2 regions of the Fervidobacterium islandicum genome follow, and region 1 is predicted to be linked to the other one. Evidence: riboswitches for the same ligand, from Rfam matches in the RefSeq annotation. Region 1 holds a riboswitch; the other holds the start of a gene.

Evidence for each region. A riboswitch is a leader RNA that binds a small molecule or an ion and turns the genes downstream of it on or off. The one in region 1 is predicted to bind thiamine pyrophosphate.
Region 2: it holds a riboswitch for thiamine pyrophosphate, as region 1 does, so the genes downstream of both, NA23_RS03540 (sulfide-dependent adenosine diphosphate thiazole synthase) here and NA23_RS01245 (thiamine ABC transporter substrate-binding protein) in region 1, are expected to answer to the same signal.

Annotation. Positions count from the first base shown of each region.
Region 1 covers NZ_CP014334.2:266,398-270,512, forward strand. The annotation lists gene NA23_RS01235 (beta-ketoacyl-ACP reductase) at 1-150, shown strand, start outside; gene NA23_RS01240 (ABC transporter substrate-binding protein) at 213-941, opposite strand; gene NA23_RS01245 (thiamine ABC transporter substrate-binding protein) at 1,095-2,078, opposite strand; TPP riboswitch at 2,169-2,280, opposite strand; gene NA23_RS01250 (polysaccharide deacetylase family protein) at 2,412-3,425, shown strand; gene NA23_RS01255 (MFS transporter) at 3,450-4,115, shown strand, end outside.
Region 2 covers NZ_CP014334.2:751,689-755,803, reverse strand. The annotation lists gene thiC (phosphomethylpyrimidine synthase ThiC) at 1-1,228, opposite strand, end outside; gene NA23_RS03540 (sulfide-dependent adenosine diphosphate thiazole synthase) at 1,233-2,051, opposite strand; TPP riboswitch at 2,155-2,267, opposite strand; gene NA23_RS03535 (nitroreductase family protein) at 2,518-3,036, shown strand; gene NA23_RS03530 (DUF4438 domain-containing protein) at 3,091-3,975, shown strand.

The DNA of each region.
Region 1 (4,115 bases):
AAGATATTAACGGCGATGGCGGAAAGAGCCGCACTGAAAAGACTCGGAGAACCTATCGAGGTCGCTTACTTGTATCTCTTCCTCGCATCCGATGAATCATCGTATATTACTGGTCAAGTAATAGGTGTTGACGGAGGACTCGTGCTCTGATTCTGATAGAAAATAACGATAAAGAAGGCAAAGGCTCCGGGATGAACCCGGGGCTTTTTAGTTTAGTAACTACCTACGTACGATACCACGATGCGCCGGACGGTACCATTGGTCACAAGTTTGGCAATTGCCTCGTTGAGTCTTTTTTCTAAAGAGTTGTTAAGTATAACTGCTCCCACGCTAATGGTGTAAATCAAGTCTTTGTGAACGTGGAAACCATACTTATTGGACAAATAAAGCGCGTTTATGTAATCAAAGAACGCTCCATCGATCTTTTTGATGAGTAAGTTTGTCACGATCTCTTCATTAGATACGAAAGACGTGTACTTTACCTTCTTTCCGCTCTTAATCCATTCTTGCACGATCTTTTCTCCGGTTGCACCTTTCTTAACCCCAAATGTTATCTTTTCCACATTTCCGTCCCATTTTATCTCGCTTCTGACAACTATAGCAAGTCCAGAGGTTATGTACGGCTGTGTGAATTTGAAAGTCTTTTTTCTCTCCTCGGTCATATGTATCCCACCAGCGACAACATCCAACCCTAGCTTTGGAAGGATTGCGTTATCAAGCGCTGCAAATGGCAGGACGTAGAATTCGACCTGTAATCCCAACTCGTCACCAATGGCATGCCAAAGGTCGAATTCGATTCCGGAAAGTTTGTTAGAAACCCAAAAAGCGTAAGGTTCACCAAGCAACAAGCCCACCTTAAGAAACTGACAAAAAGCAAGAGATGTTAAAAGTGTAATTATCAGAAAAACCAACACTTTGAAAGCGAATTTTGTTAGCATCATACACTCGCCTCCATATACGGTGTCTCTTAATCACCCTCTACATTTTAGACTCCGTAAAAGTTCTTTTCGTTCGACTTCGCATAAGCCCATTGAACGAAAAAAACTCTGGAGGATGATACCTCCAGAGGCTTTTGTGGTTCGTTCGTACGCTTGTTATCCGATAACAGTTTTTTCCCACTTCTTAAGTATCTCGTCTAATCTGTCGTTGATTTTTGGATCGAGTTTCAATATCTTCTTTATAGTCGGTACGTATTTGAATACGTCTGGCAGTTCGATATTGATAACAGGGAGCATCCACTGGTTCAGCGGGACTTCTTTTTGGAAGTCCGGTGTGAGCATGAATTCTATGAACGCACGGGCAAGAGCTAAGTTTTTAGCTCCTTTGACGATTGCTGCGTATTCTTCAAGTACGTAAGCTCCTTCTTCGAAAATGACAGGCATGTACTTTATTGAACCATACTTGTACATGCTGTAAGCACCGTCCGTCGCGTAGCTGACTATCATATCCGCTTCGCCGGTCTCAAGCATCTTAAATGCTGCGCTCCAGCCACTTGTGAACGTGAGCACGTTGCTTTTTACCTCTTTCCAGAAGTCCATTGCCCCGTCTTCACCGAGAGCAGCGATGGTCCACATCAAGAAGGTTAAACCTGTGCTCGATGTCCTTGGATCGATGAGCACAAATTTACCTTTATACTCTGGTTTCAGGAGGTCTTTAAACGATTTTGGAGGGTTCTTTATCTTCTCAACGTTGTAAATCATCGCTAAAGCACCATAGTCGTAAACCGTTCCGTAATCATTCACAAAACCCTTGTAAACAAGGTTCTTTGAGTTATTAGCACGGTATTTCTCGAGTAAACCTTCTTTTATTGCCTTTTGAAGCTGTTGAGGGTTCAATCCAATGACTACATCGGCTTTTGGCGAACCTTTTTCAGCTATCATCCTTGCCAACACATCACCCATCGAACCGAAGCTTACAACTTTGACTTTGCATTTGTACATCCTTTCAAATTTTGGAACGACCACTTTTGCAATTCCTCCAGCAAAGCTGTCCGATGTGTAAATAACAAGTTCAGCAGAGAATATGAAAACCGTCGTCAGAAGTAAAAGCGCTACCATCAGTTTTGTAAACCTTGCCATGCTAATCCCTCCTCCACGAAGACTTTGAAAATAAAAAACCCCTCCGCTTATTTGCTTTACGCTAAGCGGAGGGATGATTAAATGAGTGTCTTTTATCATTGCCCTGGTCCCTCCGCCGGTATTACCCGGATCAGGTTCGAAGGGTCGGGAACTTGACGTTCCCCTCTCAGCCCCGCATTCAGGAGCTCCCCTCCAGGAAATGTGGTTTTCAAGTTTATTGTAACACGAGCTTAAGCCGCTGTCAATGAAACTTAATTCCCGATGTGATTATTTTCTTGCTATAATTAATGAAGATGAGAAAAAGAAGTCTGATATATAAGGGAGAAAGAATGTATGAAGAATAAAAGCTTTCGGATTTGCATTGCTATCCTATCAACTGTCGTTATACTTTTTATCGTCTTTTCAAATTTCACTTCTTGTAAGCCAAAAAGTGTGCAAAACGAAAAAGAGATGCTTCAGTTAAATGATGCAAGAGAAGAGAAATCTGGAATATTGTTGGAAAAGTCAGTTGCTTCTGCTCATAGCGATTCGAAGTTGTTTAAGCCCGTAATTGAGTCGTCAACGACTATAACGACTGCGTACGCTTCCGATGATGAAACGACAACCGAAATGGCTACTTCTGATGTTGTGAATGATTCATACGATTTTGGTGTGTTGTGCAATTTGAATGATAAACCAACCACTGCAATTCAGACCACAAAGTTTGCTTCAAGTTCAAAATGGGAACTTGGTAAACTGTACATGAAACTACCATCAGAAGAGCCTAAATTACTGTTGACAATTGACGATGGCCCTGGAAATTACACAGGTGAGATCCTTGATTATTTAAAGGAGAACAACATAAAGGCGATATTTTTCGTCTCGGGAGATACGGTCAAAAGCTATCCTAACATCGTGAAAAGGCAGTACGAGGAAGGGCACGAAATCGGCACTCATACGTATTGTCACAGAAGTTACTATAAGTTAGAAAAGACAGCAACTATAGATGAGATGAAAGAAACACTTGAACAAGACCTCCAGCGCACGGAAAATAACGTTAGAGATATAGTGCCTGAGATAAAGATAAGGTTCCTCAGAATGCCCGAAGGTTATTACAGGGACTGGGTTGGTGAGATAGCGAAAAAATACGGTTATGTTACATTGAATTGGTCAGCTGCTGGTGATTGGCTTGAAAAACCCGATGAAGAGGTCATAGCGTTCTTTAAATCGCAAATCAGACCTGGGACGATAATTCTGCTCCACGATGGACGAAACAGAGGTAAAAGAGCGCTGAAAATCCTCAAAGAACTCGTCCCATATGCGCTATCAAAGGGATATATGTTTGTTGATCCAAATGAATTCTTTTAGTACGAAGGGAGCGTTTAACTAGGTATGATAAGACACAAAGAACAGATATTCCATAAACTGCATTTACTTTCGTTTGTAATATCTATTCAGGCTTATCTTTACAGTACGTACATAAACTCTGCAGCGGCAAAATTGGGGTTAAGTTTTACGGGAATTGGTTTGATCAACTTCTTTTTGTCCATTGCATATGCTGTTGCAAGCATCACACTGGGGCATCTTGGTACGAAGGTCGGATACAAGAAGATGATATCTATACTATCGGCCTACCTGTTTTTTGTCTCTATAATCGGATTTACTGCAGATTCACCGGGAAGGCTTGTTTTATTTGCGATTCTCCAGGGGGTATTTTTCGGAGCGTTCTTTCCTCAAGTGGAAGGGCTCATAGCAAAATCCGAGCGTTTGTTGAATATAGACCCGCCTTCGATAACTGGCAGATTCACATTATCATGGAGTACGGGGAATATAATCGGTGTGGCGTTTGGTCCGTTCCTTACCGTTAAGGCTCCGCTTGTGATATTCACTATGGGATTGATCGTTTCTAGTCTGACAAGTGTGTTGATTTACATAGATTACAAAAAGCAGAAAGACATTATTATATTTCCTCCATCCAAAAAGCTTCTTGAGCATTCTCAAAACGCCGCAGTTGTTATGAACAAGCAGGCTATGAGAAGACTAAGGCTGGAATACAGG
Region 2 (4,115 bases), 490 kb from region 1:
TGGAACATCCTTCAGACTCGTATGGTCTGGATTTCAGTTTCTTTTTTGCATCCTCGGAATGTATCGCGAGTTCGAACATTTTGTTCCAATCGAATCTTGCTCGCGCCAAAGCCATTTGATGTTCCAATTCCAGCGCTTTCTTATTGCCCCTTGCAACATCAGCGATAACCGCAGCTATCTTTGAAGCAATTACGCCGTACTTAACATCTTCTACATCCGGTAGTGCCACGTGTTCGGCAGGAGTTACGTAACAGATGAAATCGCAGCCGTGATAAGCAGCGAAGGCGGCTCCAACTGCGCTCACTATGTGATCATGCCCCACTCCTCGGTCTGTCGGAAGTGGGCCAAGTAAGAATATGGGAGCTCCCTTACCTATCTTTTTCATCAACTTCACGTTGGTTTCTATCTCGTTCAGTGGTACATGTCCAGGACCTTCTAACATCACTTGGACACCTTTTTCCCTTGCCCTATCCACAAGTTGACTCATGACAAAGAGCTCTTCCAACTGCTGAGGGTCGGTTGCATCAACCACAGCGCCTGGTCTCATCCCGTCGCCTAAGCTCAGCGTGATGTCGAATTCCGCAGCTATATCAAGTATCTCATCGAAATGCTCATAGAACGGATTCTCCCTATTGTTCTTTATCATCCATCCTGCGATAATAGCCCCACCTCGACTCACGATCTTTAGAATCCGCTTACTGTCTTTGAGCTTTTTTAACACATCCTTAGTGATTCCAACATGGATGGTCATGAAATCTATGCCATCTTTGGCATGAGCATAAACCATGTCTATAAAATCTTTCTCTGAAAAATCGATGACGTTCTTTCCTTCCTCATATGCTTTGACCGCCGAATCGTAAATGGGAACCGAGCCAACGGGTACCGGTGAGTTCTCAACGATGATTCTCCTCATCTCCGATAGATTACCCCAAGTTGATAGCACCATAACTGAATCAGCACCGGCACTAAGGGCAACGTTCAACTTTTCCAGTTCTTCCTTGAGAGACGAGTACCCAAAAGACGTTCCTATGTTCGCGTTCACCTTTACTGAGAAATTAGAACCGATAACCTTCGGTTTACTGATGTTGTGCAATCTGTTCTTTGGAATGACAGCCTGACCGTTTGCCAGCTTTTCCATAATCACTTCGACAGGTACTCCTTCACCCAACGCGCAGATTCTCATCTCTTCAGAAACTATATTGTTCCGAGCCATCTGCATTTGTGTCATGAACCTATCGCTCATCGTCGCTCCCTCCCATCTTTCTTAGTTCGTTGGATATGAGTTCGGCAGCCCTTAGACCGGACATTATCATTCCTCCGAATATCGGTCCCATCCTTGGCCCTGCTCCAACGCTCACGGCCGCCATTCCGACAATGTACAATCCGGGGTAGATTTCCCTTGTATTTTCAACAACAAATCTTTCGCCGTTTTCTGCATCCATCGGAAACTCGTATCCGACTATTCCGAAGTTGTAGGAAGCTTCGGTGGAACCACCAATGGATGAAATTATCCCACGTTTTGATAGCAATTTCACGAGATTGGCTGGGTGACCTGTTCCATCGACCGTGAACTTTGAGACAATGCTTATTGGATCAACGTGTAGCTTTTCCCTTAAAGTTGGTGTCCAGTTGATTACGACTCCAGAAACTCTCCTATCGTACATCACCAAGTCCTCGACAAACACGTTGTTGAAAATCATCGTCCCTGCAAGCGTTGTATGGTAGAGCAGGGCTGAAGCAAGATGAACAGAATCGGTAACGATGAACTCGTCGAATTTTTTGAACCTTATACCGAGTTCTTTAAGATAACCTTCCAGTTCAGATTCCAGCACGACTTCGTTGAACATCATTCCACCGCCCCAAATACCTCCACCAGGCTCGTTTTTTGCTTCAAAAATAGCAACTTTGTAGCCCTTCTTAGATAGCTCCAGTGAAAGCGTGAGAGCACTAGGACCACATCCGGCAATTGCCACATCAACTTCCAAGGCGTTTGAAAGCTTTTCGAAGAAGTTCTCAACAATGAGCTTTGAAATCGTAAGATCTTTCCCCATAAGTTGTTCAACCTCCTTTTTTAGTGTGTAAAAAAAAGTCCCTCCGAATTTCATCTTCGGAGGGACCTTTCTACATTTGATTTTCTGCTTGTAATACAAGTTGTCTCACATTTTTGCCCAATCCCTCCGCCGGTATTACCCGGATCAGGTTCGAAGGGTCGAAGGATTGACTCCTTCCTCTCAGCCCCGCATTCAGGAGCTCCCCTCGGGCTAATAGTATTCAACTGTCTAACTTGAGCTTACCATTTGAAATCGGTTTTGTCAAGTTTAGGAAAATATCCCAAAAAACGTTTAAATTTGAGGCTTAGCGGTTCCCTTTGATATTTGACGAAAAGTTTCTCATTTCAACATAGTGTACAGCTTTCTTTTTATCGTTCAAAAACTTAAGACAAGTAGTATAATAAATATTGGAAAGTTTGAATAGCGAACTAATCTTTCAATTTGTTTTTTGAGGGGAGGGAACAGAATGGAACTTCGGGAAGTGATTTTGAAAAGAAGAAGTATAAGGAAATTTAAACAGGAAAGCGTGCCTTTCGATTTATTAAAAGAGATTGCAAAATACTCCCTGTTAGCTCCAAGTGGCCGAAACTCAAGACCTGTTGATCTGGTTATTGTGAGTGATAGAGATAAGATCCAAGAAATTAAAAAAGCAAGGCAGGGTGCGTTTTCATTTCTTGAAACAGCACCTGCATGTATCGTTGTTGCTGCAAACGAAGCTAGTTCTACCTGGCTTTCAGATGCTTCTATCGTGGCCACATACATACAGCTTCTGTGCGTTGAAAACGGACTTGGCAGTTGCTGGGGTCACGCACACGAACGTTTCCAAGATGGTATTTCCGTTGAAGCCAAGATTAAAGAAATACTTCACATTCCGGAAGGTTATAGGGTCTTGTGCGTGATAGGTATCGGTTATCCTGACGAGCAAAAAGACACACACGTTTTGGAAGAAGTTGATGAAAAGAAAATCCACATTAGCAAGTGGTAAAAATTGCATAGATCGTTTTTCGAAGAGCCTTACAGATGGAAGGGAGATGAAGACATGGGTGAACTAAAAAAAGAGAAAACAACGGATATACTTAAAACCAACAAAGACCAGGTTGTCCAGCTTTCGATATTGGTTGAAGTAGCGCATCCTGTGGTTCGCATGCCTGTTGTCGATGGTGATGGTAATTCGTTCTACTTTCCGGGAGTTGGAGGCATTACTTACAACTTCGGGCTTGGTGATAACGCTTTCAAAATGCACGGTGATCACATCGAACCTGATGTTAGCACAAAGAACAAAGACAAAGATTTGAATCCCACATGCATGGCTCTTGCATGCATAGGAAATGAAGCAACGGTAGTATCCGGAGATGCAAAAGGCATGAAAGGCTACGTGATTGGAAAACATGGAGGTATAGATCACATTCTTATTTGGTTCCCTGAAAAGGAAAAGTTAGCAATTGGTGATAAGATACAGATAAAAGCGTGGGGGCAGGGTTTGGAACTTCTTGATTATCCAGAAGTGAAGGTTATGAACATAGACCCATGCCTGTTTGAAAAAATTCCAATAAAGCTCAAGAAAGGAAAACTCCACGTGCCAGTTACCGCTGTAGTTCCTGCGCATTTGACAGGCTCTGGTATAGGGGCAGGTAATCCTGCAGCAACCGACTACGATATGAATACGCTCGATAAGGAGGAAATAAAAAAGTATGGTCTTGACAAAGTGCGTATCGGGGATTTAGTTGCTATATCAGACCACTATAATGGCTATGGAGCTGGAGGCTACAAAGGCGGAGCACTTTCGATAGGTGTCGTAGTCCATTCAGATTGTTTTAAGACCGGTCATGGACCAGGTATGGTGATAATAATGACTTCCAAAGAAGGGAAAATTGTTCCCGTTATTGACGAAAATAGTAATATAAAAAATTACCTTGAGATTTGAGAGTTCTTTAGATTTGTAAGTTGCTTCAACTTCCCGCCCATTGAGGGCGGGATTTTTATTTCCCATTCCGAGAGTCAGGATAAGGAAGAAACACTACAATATTTAGAATATACTACTTCTATTATCACCTCTTTCGATTT